One region of the Paenibacillus sp. MAH-35 genome, then DNA from elsewhere that is predicted to be linked to it. Evidence: riboswitches for the same ligand, from Rfam matches in the RefSeq annotation. Region 1 holds a riboswitch; the other holds the start of a gene.
The links. A riboswitch is a leader RNA that binds a small molecule or an ion and turns the genes downstream of it on or off. The one in region 1 is predicted to bind thiamine pyrophosphate.
Positions count from the first base shown of each region.

Region 2: it holds a riboswitch for thiamine pyrophosphate, as region 1 does, so the genes downstream of both, AC3Y2E_RS06030 (ThiF family adenylyltransferase) here and AC3Y2E_RS00620 (ECF transporter S component) in region 1, are expected to answer to the same signal.

Region 1 is NZ_JBYUPU010000001.1:162,538-172,271, forward strand. Features, by position in the region: gene asd (archaetidylserine decarboxylase) at 1-170, opposite strand, end outside; gene AC3Y2E_RS00610 (hypothetical protein) at 377-613, opposite strand; gene AC3Y2E_RS00615 (alpha/beta hydrolase family protein) at 746-1,609, opposite strand; TPP riboswitch at 1,878-1,986, shown strand; gene AC3Y2E_RS00620 (ECF transporter S component) at 2,159-2,758, shown strand; gene AC3Y2E_RS00625 (ABC transporter ATP-binding protein) at 2,782-4,314, shown strand; gene AC3Y2E_RS00630 (energy-coupling factor transporter transmembrane component T family protein) at 4,317-5,111, shown strand; gene tenA (thiaminase II) at 5,129-5,791, shown strand; gene AC3Y2E_RS00640 (helix-turn-helix domain-containing protein) at 6,272-7,159, shown strand; gene AC3Y2E_RS00645 (ABC transporter substrate-binding protein) at 7,424-8,740, shown strand; gene AC3Y2E_RS00650 (M14 family zinc carboxypeptidase) at 8,763-9,734, shown strand, end outside.
Region 2 is NZ_JBYUPU010000004.1:267,405-277,138, reverse strand. Features, by position in the region: gene AC3Y2E_RS06040 (NHL repeat-containing protein) at 15-1,814, opposite strand; gene AC3Y2E_RS06035 (metal-sensitive transcriptional regulator) at 1,982-2,305, opposite strand; TPP riboswitch at 2,473-2,581, shown strand; gene AC3Y2E_RS06030 (ThiF family adenylyltransferase) at 2,780-3,805, shown strand; gene thiE (thiamine phosphate synthase) at 3,831-4,466, shown strand; gene thiS (sulfur carrier protein ThiS) at 4,485-4,685, shown strand; gene AC3Y2E_RS06015 (thiazole synthase) at 4,693-5,478, shown strand; gene thiO (glycine oxidase ThiO) at 5,508-6,620, shown strand; gene thiD (bifunctional hydroxymethylpyrimidine kinase/phosphomethylpyrimidine kinase) at 6,659-7,465, shown strand; gene AC3Y2E_RS06000 (copper amine oxidase N-terminal domain-containing protein) at 7,568-9,169, opposite strand; gene AC3Y2E_RS05995 (helix-turn-helix domain-containing protein) at 9,293-9,734, opposite strand, start outside.

The DNA.
Region 1 (9,734 bases):
GACCGGTATTCCCCGATCGTCTTCTCCGCATCCTCGATCGGGATGCCGTAGGATTTGGCGAATTGCGGAATAAAGTACCGGCTTGCCTTGGACTTTGCAAAAGCGCCGGTCATGCGGGACACCCACTTGCGTGAGGAGAGTTCAGTTAATAGTCGAAATAACGGTTTCATTCAGTTCGTCCACCTGTTCCGTTCCCCGTCGTTAAGCGGTCCCGGTGCCGAAGCGGGAAAGCGTTCGGCCGCGCCGCCGGGGGCAATCATACCTTAGTTTGACACAGAAACGAACGAAGCGCAACAAGTGCGGTCCCCATGCAGGCGAATCCCGGTCTCAGCCGTTCCGGCGTAAGCCGAAAGACGACCCGGAGGGAGCGGTCTGATCAGCCGCCTGATGCGATATTCTGACGCTCGTTTTTGTTGCTGCGCTTATATTCCTGGCAGGACAGACAGGTAGCGGTATTCGTATGTACCGGGATGGAGCAGCCGGAATACTTGACGCATTGTATCGGCGTTTTGTCTTCGGGATCCAAGGAGATTTGCACACAGAAGCGGCACCCGGAAATTAATTCGTGCGTGACGTTCAGCATCGTCTGCTTCAGCTTGACGATTTCTTTCATATTGTTGCGACTCCTTTGTCGACGTATCGGACCCATGGACACTCCTGCAAATAAACCGGATCGTACAGGCTTAGTCCTATCGTATCATACCAAAATGATTATTGTCACTATTTCCCAAATGATCCAGCGCGTTTATTCGAGGTCGGCCGGTCTTTGGAGCATGCGTTCCCGGATCTCCCTCCCGGTGGCGGCAATCGCTTCGTCCAGCGGGGTCGTGGAACCGTTGAACGGATGTTTCGCGCTGAACGTATGATCGCCTCCAGCTATGTGAATCCAAGGGACCGACGGAGCGGCCGATACGAGCTTCTCCGATCCGGCCCACAAGCTGCGGAAATCGTCCGTGCCTTGAATGAGCACGAGCGGTACTTGCAACTGGGAGATGCGGGCGATCAGATCGAACCGGTCGCGGTTGCGCTCCAGATCGTCCGCGATGATCTTCTCAAGCGGCATGCGCTGCTTCGTGCGCGCATTGTCAATGTAGGCGATGCCGTCCTCGCGCATCGCGCGCAGCGCGGGCTCGCCGAATATCGCGGGGAACGACGTCGAGCCGTTCCAGGAGACGACCCCGTCGACCAGCGCCGGTTCATCCAGCGCCAGCACGATCGACTCGCCGCCGCCGCGGCTGTGGCCTACGAGTACGACCCGTTCCGCCACCGGCTGTCTGCCCGCCACCGGCAGCTTGCCTTCGCGAACGAGGACGACGACATCTTTTAAATCTTCCAGATCGCCGGTAAACGTTTGCTTTCCGAATTTGTCCAGCTCGTCGAAATCGGTTAGCGACGCCCCGACTCCGTTGCGGGACAGATTAAAGCGTATTACATCAAACGACTCGGCGAGCCGCCCGGCCGCATAGGGGAACATCCCCCAGTCCTTGAACCCTTTGAAGCCGTGCACCAAAATAACGGTCGCTTGCGGGTTCGGGCGCAAGGCCGGGTGGAAATCCCCGCGGATGATCCGCTCCGGTCCTTGCTCATATTGAAACGTAATCGAACTCATAGTCAGGTCCTCCAATTCCATACGTAATCGGATACAGCTTTGGGAATCGATGCGCGCGAATAAGCGGTCACATTCCCATGCGAACTAACGGATCAAAACGGTTATCGATAAAGCGCGCCCGGGGTGTTGAAAGTGGTTTGCTTTCATTGAAGCATTGCATCGAAGCTATGTCAATTTGACCGGCTTGAAAAGATCGGTTCGTTACAAGTATTCGCAGCACTTGCCGGGAAAGGGGATATTGACAACAACATAAATCGTGTTAAGATAAGTGTGTCACTAGGGGAGCCCGGCAGGGCTGAGATTGGATGTGCGCACATCCTAGACCCTTCGAACCTGATCTGGATGATGCCAGCGTAGGGAAGTGGGACACCTGACCGTTCGAACCGATCGTTCCGATCGATCCTTCATTCGAATGCCAGTCCACCTCTAGGGGGTGGACTTTTTTGCGTCCAACGGGTCCCGGCGATTGCCCGGATTAGGAGCGAGGCTGCCCGCCGCATGCCGGCAGGCGGCAAAGAGACATCAATAGGAGAAAGGGAGAGGATACCAGTGTCTAACGTATTGCAAAGCTCCAAAGGATTAAAGCTGACCGACATTCTGGTCACAGTCGTCATTGCGATCGTCTTCGGCGTCATCTTCCGGGTATGGGGATCGGTGTACGACCTCGTCAAAATTTTCGGCTTGCAGGCCGAACAGCTCGCGTACGGCATGTGGTTTATTGCGGCTACCGTAGCGTTTCTGATTATACGCAAGCCCGGAGTCGCGCTGCTCGGCGAAGTATCGGCCGCCGTATTCGCGATGCTGATCGGTTCGCAGTACAGCGTAGAGTCGCTCACTTACGGACTTGCGCAAGGGATCGGCGCGGAGCTCGTATTCGCCTTGTTCGGCTACCGCTCGTATTCGCTGGCCGTGGCCTGTCTGGCCGGAATCGGAGCGGGCCTGGGCTCGCTGGGAATGGACTGGTACAAAGGTTATCTGATCGAACTGCAAGGCTGGAACTTGACGCTGTACTTCGTGTTCCGCTTCATCAGCTGTATCGTCATTACGGGCGGCGTCGCCTATTATCTGGTCAAAGCGCTCGACGCAACCGGCGTTACCCGGATCGTACGTCCGGTAACCGAAGCAGACCGGCGCTCGCTGCACGATTAATTTTAGTATCGGAGTGATTCTGCATGAACGCTGCGGCGGGAGTTGAACGGCTAAGGCTTAAATTTCCCGGCGCGCCGGCGCTGACGTTCCGGGACTTGTCGTTTGAGGTGAAGCGCGGGGAAAAGGTGCTGCTGCTCGGACCTAGCGGATGCGGCAAATCGACGCTGCTGCAGGTGCTGTCCGGTTTAATCCCGCGGGCGGTGGACGTGCCGGTAACGGCAGAGCGGATCGTCGTACCGGAGCGGTGGGCGTTCGTTTTTCAAGATCCGGATACGCAGTTTTGCATGCCCTTTGTCGATGAGGAGCTTGCCTTCGTCCTGGAAAATCTGCTCGTTCCGCGCGAAGAGATGAAGCAGCGGATGGGCGTGCTGCTCAGTCAGGTCGGATTGGAGCTTGAGGAGCTGCATACCCCGATAGCGGCGCTGTCCCAAGGGATGAAGCAGCGGCTCGCGATCGCAAGCGCGCTGGCGCTTGAGCCCGACGTGCTCTTCGTCGACGAGCCGACCGCGCTGCTCGATCCGGAAGGGACGAAGCAAGTATGGGAGACGATCCGCAAGGCGGGAGAAGGGAAAACGGTCATCATCGTCGAGCATAAGATCGACGAGATCGTCGATTATATCGATCGCGTCGTCCTGTTCGGCAAATCGGGGGAGATTACGGCGGACGGCCCGGCGGCGGATCTATTCGCCAATTACGGTCATCGCCTCGCTGAAGACGGAATCTGGTACCCCGGCGTCTGGGACAACTATATCCGCAGCGGCCGTTATGCGCCGTGGACCGGTGAGCCGGCAGCGGCTTCGGCCGGACCGCTCATCCGACTCGACCGGTTCGAGGTATGGCGCGGCAAGAAGCAGAAGCAGTACGTGGAATCGGCGGAAGTGTCCGCTGGCGAATGGATCGCCGTAACCGGTCCGAACGGGGCGGGCAAAAGCACGCTGCTTCTCGGCTTGATGGGGCTTCTTCAGACGGCCGGCGGATACGAGCTGAACGGCAGGCCGGCGGAGCAGACACGCGGGTTGTCGGCCGAGATCGCCTTCGTGTTTCAAAATCCCGAGTTTCAATTCGTCACCAACTCGGTTTATGACGAGGTCGCCTTCTCGCTCCGGCAGGAGAAGCGGCCGGAAGCCGAGGTGGAGGCGAAAACGTCCGCGCTGCTGGCGGACTTTGATCTGACGCAGCGGAAGGACAATCATCCGTTCCAACTGTCGCTCGGGCAGAAACGCCGCCTCAGCGTCGCCTCGGCGATCGTGAAGGAGCAGCGCATCCTGCTGCTGGACGAACCGACTTTCGGTCAGGATGCGAAAAATACGTTCGCATTGCTGGAACGGCTGGAAGCATGGCGCAGACAAGGGACCGCGATTGTGATGGTGACGCATGATCCGGATATTGTGAGCCTGTTCGCAACCCGGATCTGGGAAGTTCGCGACGGACGGCTGGAGCACGATCTGCGCGGGCCGCGGCAGCTCGCGGAGGCGGCAGAATCGGCAGAGCCGGCACCGGCAGAGGCGCTTCCGGAGAAGGAATCGGAACTCGTTCAGAGAGGAGGGAGCCGCTAACCGTGAATATCGAGTTTTCTTACCGGGAAACGTGGCTCCACCGGGTGAACCCGTCTCTCAAACTGTTGTTTTGCCTGACCTTGTTCATGTTCGTCCTGTTTACGCACAACCCGAGCGTGATGCTGAACGTTACGGCCGTTACGCTGCTTGGCTACGTCGCGGCAAGCGGCCATCCGTGGAAACGAATGGCGCTGTTCTCTCTGCCTGCCCTGCTGCTGTTCGTATCGTCGACGACGTCGATGATGTTTTACGGCAAGGGGGAAACGAACTGGTGGGACTTCGGGCTGATCCATATTACGAAGGAAAGCTTCTTCCGGGGCGTCCAGATCGGCCTCAAATCGCTGTGCTTCGCCTTCGTCGGACTGCTGTTCGCGCTTACGACGCGGCCCGTATTCTTGTTTTACTCGCTGATGCAGCAGTGCAAAGTACCGCCCAAATACGCCTATAGCTTCATGGCCGCGATGCGGCTGCTGCCGATCATGTTCGAGGAGTTTCAGACGCTTCGTCACGCGCTGGCGGTCCGGGGCGTCGGCCGGGAGAAGGGGCTGAAGGGACTGTACCGGAAAATGAAAGCTTATTCGGTTCCGATGCTGGCCCAAAGCATCCGGCGCGCCCAGCGGATCGCCGTCGCGATGGAGGCGAAGCGGTTTGCCGGAAACGGCCGCCGGACGTATTACTATGTAGTCGGCTTCGGCGCCGTGGACTTGTTCTTCGTCGCGGCGGCCGCCGCTTTATGCGCTGCGGCTTATGCCGCGGGAATTTTGTTTCCGTACGTCGATATTACGGATGTAAGATAGAGAAGGAGGAGAATCTTATGTTGTTTTCCAAACGTCTGAGAGAAGCCGCGGATGCAAGCTGGCAAGCCAGCTTTACCCATCCGTTCATAACGGGGATTGCCGATGGCAGCCTGCCGCTTGACCGGTTCAAGCATTATATGATGAACGACGCCTATTATTTGGCTTGCTACGCGCAAGTGCAGGCGCTCGGAGCGGCGAAGGCGCCGGACCTGCATACGTCGAGCCGGATGGCCGTCCACGTTCAGGGCACCTACGGCGCGGAGTTGTCGATGCATGAGAAATTTTCAGGCATGCTCGGCATTACCGACGAAGAGCGGGCGGCGTTCCAGCCTGCGCCGACGGCGTACGCCTATACGTCGCACTTGCTGCGTGCCGCTTATACGGGCCATTTCGGAGATATTATGGCGGCGATCCTGCCTTGCTACTGGCTGTACTACGAGATTGGCGAAAGACTGCAGGGCGCGACACCCGAGGAGCCGATCTATCGCGAATGGATTGCCGCATACGGCGGCGACTGGTTCCGCGATCTCGTGCAGGAGCAGGTCGACCGGCTCGACCGGATCGCCGAAGGCGTGACGGAAGCCGACCGTGCGCGGATGGAGCGGCAGTTCCTGATCAGCAGCCAGTACGAGTACCAGTTCTGGGACATGGCTTACCGCAAGGAAGCGTGGCCGGTTTAATCAAACATACGATGAATGTGACAGACAGCCGAATTGGATTCGGCTGTTTTTTTGATCTGCCAGAAGTTTAGGTTCTTTACCGTGCTAAAGGGAAGGGGGTTTCTTACTTGGCGCTAGTGAACGTATACTCGGGTTCGATGACTAACGAATCGTATCGATCGCGTTTATGGCTGAAAAACGACGTTATTCCAGTCGTAACGAATCCGGGCATCGTTATCGAACCGAAATTGGAAAAAAACGATCCGATTTGCGGGGAATTACCCTACAAGAGTTCGTTGCAAATTCAAACGTCCGCATTCGGCTCTGATAACAAATGCCGGAATCGTTAGCCATACCACCCACATGAAGACAACACGACTGCTTTTAGCGGACGGCTTTTCTTAATAACAGGAAATGATGCTGCTGAATTTGTCGGGCGTGGGGGAAGGAGATGGGCGCAGCTACGTGTAATATTGGAACGTATAGGAGAGGGGGCCGCGTATGATCGTAGCGAGAGCGCTGGAAAACGAGCTCTATTTTTTTGAATATTTGTCCACCCGGGATGAGATGTCCGAATCCGCATATTACTTTCATACTCACCAAGGGATCGAAATCTTGTATGTGTATGAAGGCAGCGGCCAAGTCATTCTTGACGATCGCTTTTATGCCGTCCATCCCCGTACTTTGCTTATTTTTAAACCGTTCCAGCTCCATTACATCCGCATGGACGTACCGCCGAAATATACGTGCTCGCTCATTAAAGTGAAGCCGATCTTCATGGAGCAATGCGCGTCCGTTTTCCCCCAGTGTCACGACCTGATCTCCGGTTTTTTGAACGACGCCGGGAGCAGTCAAATATTCGGGTTAAACGAAGCCCAGCACGCCCAGCTCCACGAAAAGTTTCGCAACTTGAACGAAATCTTGCAGACGTCCGGCAGCCGCCAGCTTCATGAAGAGGCCGTTATTTTGTTTCTGTTCACCTTTTTCGTTAACCTGGTCACAACCGTTATGCCGAATGCCGAGGCGGGCAAACCGGTCAAGCCGATGCGTACGACGCAGCACATCGGCGGCATCTTGAAATGGATCGATGCCCACTACAAGGAGCGGTATACGTTGGACCGGCTGGCGGAGGAGCTGCATTTTTCGGTGAGCTATATGTCGAAGCTGTTTCGCCGGCAAACCGGGAAGAGCATTCACGAATATATAACGGAAAAAAGACTGGACCAGGCGCGTCTGCTGCTGCACACCCCGAAGTCTGTCGAAGCGATCAGCGAAGAGACGGGTTTTCACTCGCCGTCTCATTTTATTCGGACCTTTAAAGCCAAATACGGGGTTCCCCCGCATCAATACAGACTGGGTGCATCTAAGCGGTACATCCCGCCGGAATGAGCGGATTATGCAATTTTTAAACCGGTTTCTGCTACCGGGGGTGTTGTATGCTTGAGGAGCGACGACCTCCCGGGAATGCGGATTGCAGCGGGCGGGAATCGTGCGGCGGTTCGGCTTGGCGGATGCATTAGCGGTGAAGCATGAGGGAAACGACTAATCGTGTAATCGCATACACTTCAAAAACATCTTTTATTTGTAAAATTATTCGAGTGCCGCCTAGCCGAAAAAACGCCGGTGAAAACAACAAAATAGGGGAGATGTCGGATGAAAAAACAGGGGGCCGCGTTGTGCGCCATCCTTACTGCGGCCATGCTGGCCGGCTGCGGAGGAGGAAAGGCGGGGGACGCCGAAGGCGAGACGGCCCACAGCCCGGCCGATACGAAGCCGAAGGAGCCGGTGGAGCTGAAGCTCGTTCCTTATTGGCTTTCGATGAGCGATCGGGAATTCGAAGAACTGCTGTTTCAGCCTTTGAAGGCGAAATACCCGCACATTACGATGAAGCTCGATCGGACGGACCCGGCCCAATTGGCGGCTTCGGGGGAGTTTCCGGATCTGTTTTACGTCGCCAACGTCAGGTACAGCACATTCAAAGATTTGGACATTCCGTACGATATGAGCGCGATGATCAAAAACAAAGACCATCCGATCGATCTGAACGCGTTCTCCAAGCCGAATATCGACTGGATCATCGAACTCGGTTCCAAGGGAGAGCTGTACGGGGTGCCTTTCGATCTGAATCATTACGCTTTGTTTTACAACAAGGACATTTTCGACAAAAGAGGGGTTCCTTATCCGAAGGACGGGATGACCTGGGGAGAGCTGCTCGAGCTGTCGAGAAGACTTACGTTCATCGATGCAGGCGTCCAATACCGGGGCTTCGTGCCTCCGAATCCGAACGTATTCTCCGGTACGAAAACGATGCCCATCTACGACCCGTCGACTAAAAAGGCGCTGCTGAACCGGGACAACCACAAGTCGATCCTGGAGCTGATCAAGCCCTTTTATGAAATACCGGGCGTGGTGGTGAATAACGAGTTTCCGATCAAAGGCGCGGATTTCCTGAAAGACCGGACCGTAGCGATGATGGCGAACTGGCTGACGGACGTACCGAGCGCGATGCAGGCGGGCAACATTCAGATGAACTACGATATTGCAGGCATGCCGTCCTTCGAGGACCTGCCCGGCGTTACGATTCATCCCGGCGCCAAAATGATGGGAATATCCAAGACGAGCAAACATAAGGAAGATGCTTATCTGGCCATTCAGTTTTTCACTTCGCCCGAAGTGCAAAAGAAAATCAATCGGGGCGGGCGTTTGACCGCTCTGGCGGATGAAACGATCCGTAAAGATTTCGGTGCCGACATGGAAGTGCTGAAAGGCAAGAACATTCAAGGCGCGCTGGCGGTCAAACCGGCCAAAATGATTCCTCCGCATGAATACAATGCGATCATCGACGGGTTGTTCAACGGGACGGCGGCGGGACTCGCGACAGGGTCGAAAGATATCAATACGCTGCTGAGGGAAGCCCAGGAAGCCGCGGATAAAGCGATTGCCGAAGCGGAAGCGGCCAAGAAAAAATAAGAGGATGACCGGAGGCTCACGAATGGGCGATTCGCAAACGATTCCGACGTATTGGAAAAGCAGTCTGGAGCATGTGGAGCAAACGTTGTCCCTCGTCAAACGGGGACAGGTCGAGACGTTTGCCCGTTCGGCGGGCGGCAGGAACATCTATGCCGTCTCCTACGGGGAGAAGCAAAACTTCGGCAGAAAAGCGAACTACAACTCCGCTTGCGGGGTCGGCGATGTATCGGCTTATGCGCAGAAGGGCAGGAACCATAAACCCGTCATCTCGATCGTAGGGGGCGTTCACGGCGGAGAGCTGGAAGGCGTGGCGGCCGTCTTGAATCTGATCCGTTTGCTGGAAACCGGCTCCGATTGGGGCGGGAAGGAGAATGCGTATTTGTCTCGCTGTGCTGCCGAGCGGTTTCGGCTTGTGCTCATCCCGTGCATGAATCCCGACGGCCGGGCGCGCATTCCTTTCGATACGCTCGTAGGCATGCCTTTCGCCGACATGCGTTATTACGTCCAAGGTACTTGGAAGGATGGCACGCTGTGCGGCTGGCCGGGGTGCAAGGCGGTGCATCCGATCGCGGACGCGGTAGATTTTCTCGGCGGATATTTTAACGATGAAGGCATTAATATGATGCACGACAATTTTTTCTCGCCGATGGCGGAAGAAACGAAACGGCTGATGGAGCTGATCGACCGGGAAGCGGCAGACGCGACCGTGCTTCTTCACGGCGGCTCCAACTCGGTCAACCATATTTTGCCGACCACTTACGTTCCGCCTTTGATCGAGAAGAAACAAAACCGTCTGGTCGATCTGCTGGCTGAAGCATACCGGGCGAAAGGAATTCCGTTCAAAGCGATCCATGGACGGGGAATCGGGGAGGAGGCCGGCGCTCCGCCTTCGTTTAATCTGACTTCGGCGCTGCACCACGTCAGCGGCGGATTGTCGATGACGTTCGAGTCGAACATGGGGCTTGACGCTCCCGGCCCCAGATACACGTACGAA
Region 2 (9,734 bases), on a different contig from region 1:
CATCGCCGCTTTGCTCAAGAACGAACCGACTGCAAAAATCCGGACGGCACGCGATACAAAGCCTCTTCTACGGCGAACGCCAGATCGCCTGTCGCTGTATACGTTGCCGCCCTGACGGAGCCGGGCAGCTCGACGGTCCGGATAACGGCAGCGCTGTGCGGGTCGATGAAGAGCAGCCTGCTGCCGCAAAACGCGGCCAGCAAATCCGGACCGGCGGCCGTCATCCAGCTGCATCCCCCCTCGACGGGGATCGATTGCTCGAATCGGAACCGGGCCGGATCGAATACGCGAATCGCGCTGCCCGCTTTGACAAATACTTTGGCGCACATAGCCGCAATCGCGGAGCCGGGACGTTCGCCTTCGGCGAACCGGGACTCGTGCACGAGTCCTTTGCCGGGCTCCCATACGCCGAAATGGCAGATCACATCGCGATAGGGCAGTCCGCTGGCGCCGCCGTTCGTCGTAAAATAAACATACCGGTCGTCTGCGGCTACTCCGGCCACCTGCTGATCGTTTGCGATCGGATGGCTCCAGGAATCCACCTCCAGCGTAACCGGGTCGATTCTGGACAGCGCCCCTGCGTACGTGCCGTATTTGGCCGACCACCCGGTCCAGATCCCGCCGTCCGGCCCGATCACGCTTCGTCCTTCCGGACGGATATAATCCGGTCTCAGCGCCCGAAGCGATTGCGGATTTCGGTTATTCAGCTGATCCCACGGCTGCGCCGGGTCGTACACGATGTGATCTCCGCCGACGTAAGCCGTCAAATACAATTTACCGTCCACAAACACCATCCCGTACACTTCTCCGCCGGAATCGCATACCGAGGACGAGTTCCAGGCGGAGCCGGTCAACGGATCGTAATGGAAGATCGTCTGGCCAAAGCCGCACGCTCCCCATATCCCGCCCGCCTCGTCCGATACGAGCGTATGGATGCGCGTGGCCGGCGCCTCCGCCGGAATGCGGACCAGTTCCGGCACCTCGTCCAGGCTGTCCGCGATAAACAGATCTTGACCGCGCACCCCCGCATACCGCCCGTCCGCCAGCGGGATCGCCCTACAGCTTTTGCCGTTCGGCAGCGCCGCTTCCAATAAGGTCAGCTTTTCCTTCCAGCCTGCGGTATCCGGGAGCGACTCCAGCGTTTGCGGATGATAAAATTCGAAGCGGTCTCCTTGTACGGTGCATATGTACTCGTCGGTTACTTCGCGCACGGTAAATCCCGGCGTTCCGAAATCGCGAAACGTCCCGCTCTCCATATGAAACGCTTTCAAAAACGGCTCGTCGTAACCTCCGGTAAACAAAATATAACCTGGCGCGCTGCCGTTAATGTAGCGGCTGTATAAATTTTTACCATTGTCCGACGCCCTGCCGAGCTTCTCGAGCGTATGCAGCGCCGGATTGTAGCGGTATAAGGAGCAGCCGGGCCAAGTTCCCGCGTATACGTTGCCGTCGGAGCCGATCGCCATATCCCAGAAATATTTCTCGTCTGCCGCCTTCAGCGGCTCCGCCCAAGTCCGGGTCTTCAAGTCCAGGGCATGCATATACGCATAGTTCGGACACGTCCCGACCACGAGCTTTTCATTGCGCCAATTAACAAGTCCCCAGGCTCCTTCATCCCCCGGAAGTTCGATCGACTCGGCTTCCATTGAGCGCGTATCGATCAGGATCAGATTGCCGGTCTGTCCGGCCGCGAAGTTGGACAGCACCAGCTTCTCCCGTCCGTCGAGCGGGTCTGTCATAACTGCGGTTGCAAGAATGTTGAAATTGCGGCAAGGACGTCCGATTAACTCGAACTGATCTTGTTCCCGGCTCATCGCCATCACTCCTCTTATCCACAAGTATAAGACTTGTATATAAGTATAGCTCGGGTAGTAGGGCAGTCAATGAGAATTTTGTTAATAAAATGAAATTAATCCGCAAGCGGAAAGCAGGCAGTTCGCATACCCCCGTTCTTTCCGCTTCCGGATTCGGTCCCGCTGTGTTATTTCATTAACTTGTTGACCGTGACGAGCAGCTCGTTAATGATATCCTGATCGCCCTCGCGGATTCGCTCCACGACACACGACTTCAGATGACCTTCCAGCAGCTGTTTGCCGACGCCGTTCAGAGCTGCCTGAATCGCCGCGATCTGATTGAGGATGTCGTCGCAATACGTATCTTTCTCGATGAGTCCCTTCACACCGCGGATTTGTCCCTCGATCCGGTTCAGCCGGGTGATCAGATTGCTTTTTAATTTGTCGGAATGGTGGCTCTTGCGTTCCTCCTCGCCGCCGGTATTGCAGCATGCGGAGCCTTCGGCTTGCAATGTCGATTCGTCCTTCACTGAGTTCGACCTCCTTATCCGTATGGTAGCCTCCCCCCGTTGCGCAGTCAAGTCGGGAAGCGCCGGCCGGGACGTGCCCTAACGCGGCATGCCGCCGCCGTTGACAAACCGGCACGATCGTTGTAAGGTGAAAGATGAACCTCATATTTCAAGATCACTAGGGGTGCCCAGTCTTGGGCTGAGATGAAGATACGACCTTCGGACCCTTTGAACCTGAACTGGAGCGAGACCAGCGTAGGGAAGTGGCGCAACCGATTCTTGACTCTTTCAACAAATCGAGCGTCGATATGCGGCCGCCCTGACAGGCGGCCTTTTTGCTGTTGCGGAAGGCCTAGCGAACCGTTTTTCCGCGGCCGACGCGGCCTCCGCGAGCGGCAGGAATAGGCTCAGCTGCGTTCTTTCCGAGGTTGATCCGTTTTCCTGTATTTCCTGGAGCAAGGAGGCGCACCCGCCATCATGACCACTAACGATTCGTCCAGCCGATATTCCCGGCAAATGTTATTCAAACCGATCGGCCCCGGCGGACAACGCCGGCTCTCCGAATGCGCCGTACTGATCGTAGGCATGGGCGCTCTCGGTACAGTGCTGGCTAACCATATGGTCCGCGCGGGGCTCGGAACCGTCCGGTTCGTCGACCGGGATTACGTCGAAGCGAGTAATTTGCAGCGGCAGATGCTGTACGACGAAGAAGATGCGGCGGCTTCCATTCCCAAAGCCATAGCGGCCAAGCAAAGACTGTCCAAGATCAACTCCGGCGTCAAGCTGGAAGCCATCGTCGCCGATACGACCGCGGCCAATATCGATCAGTTGATCGAAGGCATGGACCTTGTGCTGGACGGGACGGATAACTTTCATACCCGATACTTATTAAACGATGCCTGCTTCAAGAACCAAATTCCGTTCGTATACGGCGGCGCGGTCGCCTCCCGGGGGATGAGCGCGATCTTCGTCCCCGGACAGACCGGCTGCCTGCGGTGCCTGATCCAGCCCGGAGACAGCTCCGGGGAGACATGCGACATGATCGGGGTCATCTCTCCCGTCGTCGATATCGTCGCTTCGTATCAGGCAACCGAAGCGCTGAAGCATCTGGTCGGCGATACCGCCGCCCGCCGGAACACGCTGATCACATTTGACGCGTGGCACAATCAGTCGTACGAGATGAAGCTCCCTTCTTCGAAGTCGGACTGCCCGGTATGTTGCGGTCATCGCTACCCTGCTCTTGACGAGATTGGGCTCGATGACGCGACTTCGCTGTGCGGCCGCGAGACGATCCAGATCCGGGCCCGCAGCGGCTTCGATCTCGATTATTGGAAAGAAAAGCTGGAACGCGTCGCGCGAATCCAGTCCAACCCGTTCCTGCTGAAGGCCGAGCTGCCGGAAGGCGAACGCCTCGTCCTGTTTCCCGACGGGCGCGTGCTCGTGCAAGGCACCGAGGACCCCGTACGAGCCAAAACGCTATACGCCCGCTACATCGGGCTCTGATCGATTATAGAAGGAGGCAGGCGATATGAAACCATTCAAGCTGTACGCCATCACCGGAGAGGAATTCCACCCGGGCAAGCCGATGATCGAAGTGATGGAGGAAGCGATCAAGGGCGGTTGCGACATCATCCAGCTGCGGGACAAAAAGAGCCCCCGCCGCGAGGTGCTTGCGAAAGCCAAAGCGCTGCGCGAGCTGACGCTTCGTTACGGCATAACCTTCATCGTCAACGATTATATCGATATCGCGCTCGCGGTAGATGCCGACGGCATTCATCTCGGACAGGACGATTTGCCGCTGGCGGACGCCCGCAAGATCGTCGGCGGCAAAATCATCGGCATCTCCACTCACGCCATCGAGGAAGCGAGGCAGGCCGAGCGCGACGGCGCGGATTACATCGGTGTCGGACCGGTATTCCCGACCAAGAGCAAGGAAGATGTTGTCGCTCCGGTCACTACCTCTTACGTCCGGCAGGTTGCAGCGGAAATCGCCATCCCGTTCGTGGCGATCGGGGGCATCAAGCTGCATAACGTCGATCAGGTGCTGGAGGCGGGAGCCCGCCGCATATGTGCGATCAGCGAGATCGTGGGAAGCCCTGACATTCAGGGCACTTGCCGGTCGTTCCTGGATAAAATCAATTCGGCTGCGGCATCGCCGCAGTGACGGTCAGCGGAGGAGACTATGGATGTTATCGTAAACGGACAAACACGTACAGTAGAAGCCGGGGAAACGGTGATCGGCCTGCTGCGCGCTTACGGGCTGGAGCATAAGATGGTCGTCGTCGAAATCGACGGCGCGATCGTACCGAAGGAAACCTGGACCGCCGCCGTGCTGGCTCCGGGCATGAAGATCGAACTCGTACATTTTGTCGGAGGAGGCTGAACCCGGTATGCATCAAGATCCACTTCTCATCGGCGGAACGGAGCTGGCTTCGCGTTTTTTTCTCGGCACCGGCCGTTATCCGAATCCGTTCGTGCAAAATGCCGCAATTGAAGCGTCGGGAGCTCAGGTACTCACCTTCGCCATCCGCCGCATCAACCTGGACGCGCCGGGCGATGACGCGATCCTTCAACATTTCGAAGGCAAATCGTTCACGTATTTGCCGAATACGTCCGGAGCCCGCACGGCTGACGAAGCCGTACGGATCGCCAGGCTCGCCCGGGCTTCCGGCATCGGCAACTGGATCAAGGTCGAGATCAGCGCCAACGAAAAAACGCTGCTCCCCGACCCGATCGAGACGTTAAAAGCAACCGAGATTCTGGCCGCGGAAGGTTTCGTCGTGCTTCCTTATACATCGGACGACCCGATCCTGTGCAAACGTCTCGAAGAGGCGGGCGCGGCAGCCGTCATGCCCGGCGGAGCGCCGATCGGCACCGGACTCGGCATCCTGAACCCGTATAATATCGGTCTGATCGTCGAGGAAGCCGGCGTCCCGGTCATCGTGGACGCCGGACTCGGCTCGGCCCAGGACGTCGTGCAGGCGATGGAGCTCGGCGTGGACGGAATCTTAATGAATACGCCGGTCGCCAAGGCGAAAGACCCGGTCCGGATGGCGCTGGCGATGAAGCTGGCGATCGAGGCCGGACGCCTCTCGTACTTGGCCGGACGGATTCCGAAGAAACGTTACGCTTCGGCAAGCAGCGGCTTGGAGCAGTTTATCTCTACCCCCAACTAACAACCCTATATCGGAAAGCTGGTCTTGCAATGACACAACATGTAATGGTGCTGGGCGGCGGCGTGATCGGTCTGTCATGCGCCTTCGAATTGCGCCGCCGGGGCTTCCCCGTCACCGTGCTGGAGCAGGGACGCTGCGGCGGCCAAGCGTCGGGAGCGGCAGCCGGGATGCTCGCCCCTTACTCTGAAAATACGGAGCAGCCGGACCCTTTCTTCCAGCTTTGCCTGCAAAGCCTGAAGCTGTACCCGGACTGGCAGCAGGCCGTCAAGGACGTGTCCGGCCTCGACTTCGAATATTCCGCTACCGGCAGCTTATACGTGCATTACCACGAAGCCGACGTACTCGCCATGCGGTCCCGCCAAAGCTGGCAGGACGATTACGGCGCGGCAAGCGAGCTGCTGGACGGACGGCGGCTGCGGGAGCTGGAGCCGCATATCGCCCCGGAGGCGGCGGGCGCCTTGTATTACCCCGGAGAATCGCACGTATACGCTCCAGGGTACGTGAAAGCGCTGGAAGAAGCTTGCCGGAAGCTCGGCGTCGAGATCCGGGACGGACTCGGCGAAGTCCGGGTCACGCGCTGGAGCGGCGGCGCCGAGGTGTGCTGCCCGTCGTCCGGCGGCACGTTCCGCAGCGACAAGCTGGTCGTGGCCAGCGGCGCATGGGCGGGACTGATGGAAGCGGCGCTTGACATGCGCATCCCGGTGTACCCGATCCGCGGGCAAATATGCGCTTACGAGACGCCGGATATGCCGGTCCGGCACATGGTCTTTTGCAGTCAAGGGTATGTGGTCGGCAAACGGAACGGCTCGCTCGTCTGCGGAGCTTCGGAAGATATAGCCGGCTTCGAGACGTCGGTCACGAGCAAGGGGATCGACCGGCTGAAAAGCTGGAACGGAAAGCTGTTCCCGTTTCTTGGCGGCATGCGGCCCTTCCATGAGTGGGCCGGCCTTCGCCCCGCCACCCACGACGGCTTTCCGCTGCTCGGAGCGTCGAGCCGCTCCGATTCGCTACTGTTCGCCGCCGGCCATTACCGCAACGGCATCCTGCTCAGCCCGGTTACCGCTCATGTGATCGCCGACCTGATGGAAGGCCGTGAGACGACCGGTCTGCCGCTAGGTGCATTCGCACCCGAACGTTTTTAAGCTAGACCCCAACTTTGTCCGTTAGAGGAGGCAACCGAATGACTATCCCTAAGGCGATGACGATCGCGGGCTCCGACTCCGGAGGCGGCGCAGGCATCCAGGCCGATCTGAAGACGTTCCAGGAGCTTGGCGTATTCGGCACGAGCGCGATTACCGCCATCACCGCCCAAAATACGCTCGGCGTCCAAGGCGTATACCCGCTGCCGCTGGAAGCGATCGGCCAGCAGATCGACTCCGTCCTGTCCGATATCGGGACGGATGCGGTCAAGACGGGCATGCTGTTCTCGGCCGACATTATTACGCTCGTGGCGGAAAAGCTGAAACGGTACGGGCCTTATCCGCTCGTACTCGACCCGGTGATGATCGCCAAAGGCGGCGCGGCCCTGCTTCAGCAGGAAGCCGTGGACGCGCTGCGGCGCGAGCTTCTGCCGATCGCGACGGTTCTTACGCCGAACGTGCCGGAAGCGTGCGCGATCCTCGGTTCGCAGGAGATCGGCAGCGTCGAGCAGATGATCGAGGCGGCCAAGCGGCTTCATGAGCTGGGCCCGCGTTACGTGTTTCTGAAGGGCGGCCATCTTGACGGAGAAGAAGCCGTCGACGTGTTGTACGACGGCTCGGAGGCGATCCTGTACCGCTCGCCGCGTATTCGCACGAAGCATACGCACGGCACCGGCTGCACGACCGCTTCGGCGATAGCGGCCGGACTGGCCAAGGGGCTGGCGGTAACCGATGCCGTCTCCGAAGCGAAACGGTTCATCACGGCCGCCATCGCCTCCGGTCTGGAGATCGGCAAAGGCATCGGCCCGACCCATCATGCGGCGCTCCGGCTGAGTTCGGCGAAGTAAGCGGCTTGTGCGTTTCCGAGTGTACCGCTGAAAACAAAACAGACCGTCGGGAATCGATGTCCTGACGGTCTGTTTGTGCGTTATCCTATTGTTAACGTGTAATTATTCCGGAAGCACCAGCTCGATCAGTCCACTTTCAGCGTCGTAATCAACTTCGCCGTACAGATGCTCGGCTATGAATCGAAGCGGAACGTAATACGATTCGCCTTGCTTGATGACAGGACCGTCCATCTCGTACGCTTCGTCATCCACGACCGCTTCCGAGCTGTCGGCGGCAAGCTCGATCGTCGTAAACCACATACCGGTCACTGTAATCGCCTCGTCCTCATAGGAAACGTCCGCTCCCATGTAGGCAGCCAGCAGTTCCAAATCGATATAGGAGATGCCTTCGTGCAAATAAGCCTCGTATGGGCCGAATTCATCCGATACTTGCAGCGGAATATATACCGTGGCCGGCTCATACTTGTTCATCTCGAGAGCGATCAGCTCGCCGAGCAGCGATTCCGGATCGACCTCTTCCATTAGTTCTGCCGGAGAGCGGCTTGTTCCCATGACGAACGGCGTCTTGCCGGCATCCAGAACGTCCGCCTTCACCGGTTTGTTAATATCCCACGTTTCCGATTGAATCTTGAACTGCAGGGCGGTAATTCCCTGGTCCCCGCCGTCCGGCGCAGGAAATGCGAGATCAAGCTCCGATTTGCGAAGGTTGAAGCTTTGATCGAACGCGAGCCGCGCCTTCACCTGAGTCTGCTTGCTGAGCATCGCTTGAATCCCGGGCTCATCCGACCTGCCGGCGCTATCGATGCCGATCAGCGCGATATACAGCAGCTGCTTGGCCGTCGTATGGATCATATCGACCGCGAGCTCCTTGTCGGACGCCGCTTCCATCAAGCTTTCCTTCAAGCCGTCCATCGAACTGCCGAACGGCGATCCGAATGGCGAACCCGGGAGCAAGGGCGAAGACTCGTCTTCCTTCTCCAGATACGGCTTCAGCACCGGCCACAGCACATCGTACATTTCGCCGATAAACTTTTTGAAGTTGGCGTCGTCCTTCGTCAAGTTGCGGATAAACGTTTTGGTGAGCGGCACCAGTTCGGTTCCGTCAAGGCTCGTCTCCAGCTTGTACACGTTGACGGTTTCGTTTTGAATCTTCTCCGTCCCGGACGTCACCTGGATCGATTTCGGATTCGGCAAGTTCGAGACGATCAGCGAAGCCATCGATTTGTCGATTCCTTTGGCCTGATACTCCTTCTGCAGCTTCTCGGTCACCGCTGCAAATGCGGCTGTCGAACCGTCCGGCTCCGTGAGCGGAATGACGATCGCTTTGGAAAGTCCGTCCACTTTCAGCACGAGATGCTCGCTGTTCATAAACGCCTGGAACGGAATCGCGCCTTTGGCCAACGTCAGCTGGCCTTGCAGCGACATCCGGTCCCAGTTCTCCATCTTCATATTGCGAATTTCGAGCTTGGCGTCGTTCCACAAGTCGACCATCGCTTTTGTTTCTTCCGACAGCTTGGACGGGTCCGTCTTCATATGCAGCGACACGGTAACGCTTTGCTGCATGGACTCCGTATCCATCCCGGTGATCAGTGCGCGGTTCAGATCCAACCCGCCCAACGATTGACAACCTACTACTACGACCAGCAGAGCAAGAATGAGCCATTTGGCCCAGCCCCCAACACGAAAATTCCGGATGTTCCTCATCTCCCGACTTCTATATATTGATATTCTCCTTACTTTCATTCTCTGAGAGACAACATTTTCCTGCCTGCCGGCTCGGTTAAATCCGAAAAAACGTTATACATTTTCTAGTTCTGTAAAGAGTTCTCACTTGCGAGCCGCGCCGCTCACTCCCGGAAGCGGGACGAAAGCGATCGGATGCCCTTTCTGCACGGCCGTGGGAGCGACACCGGTAAACTTTTTGAAGATGCGGTGAAAGTAAGATTGTTCGCAATAGCCGAGATAATCGGAGATTTCCGCGATCGTCATGCCGCTGCTCTTCAGCAGCTCGCAAGCTACCGATACTTTGACCTGGTGAATGTAGTCGATCGGGGTTTGTCCGAGCACTTCCTTGAAAATTCTTGTGACATGATTCGGGGAACGGTCGATATGGCGCGCGAGATCGGACAGCTGGATCGGCTTGGACTTGTTGTGGACGATATAAGCCTGCAGCTTGTGAATCAGATCTTTCTTGACGGCGGAGCGGATCTGCTGCTGCGTATCGTGAATCAGTCTCCCGATCAGCTCCAGCAAAATCCCTTGGCAGATG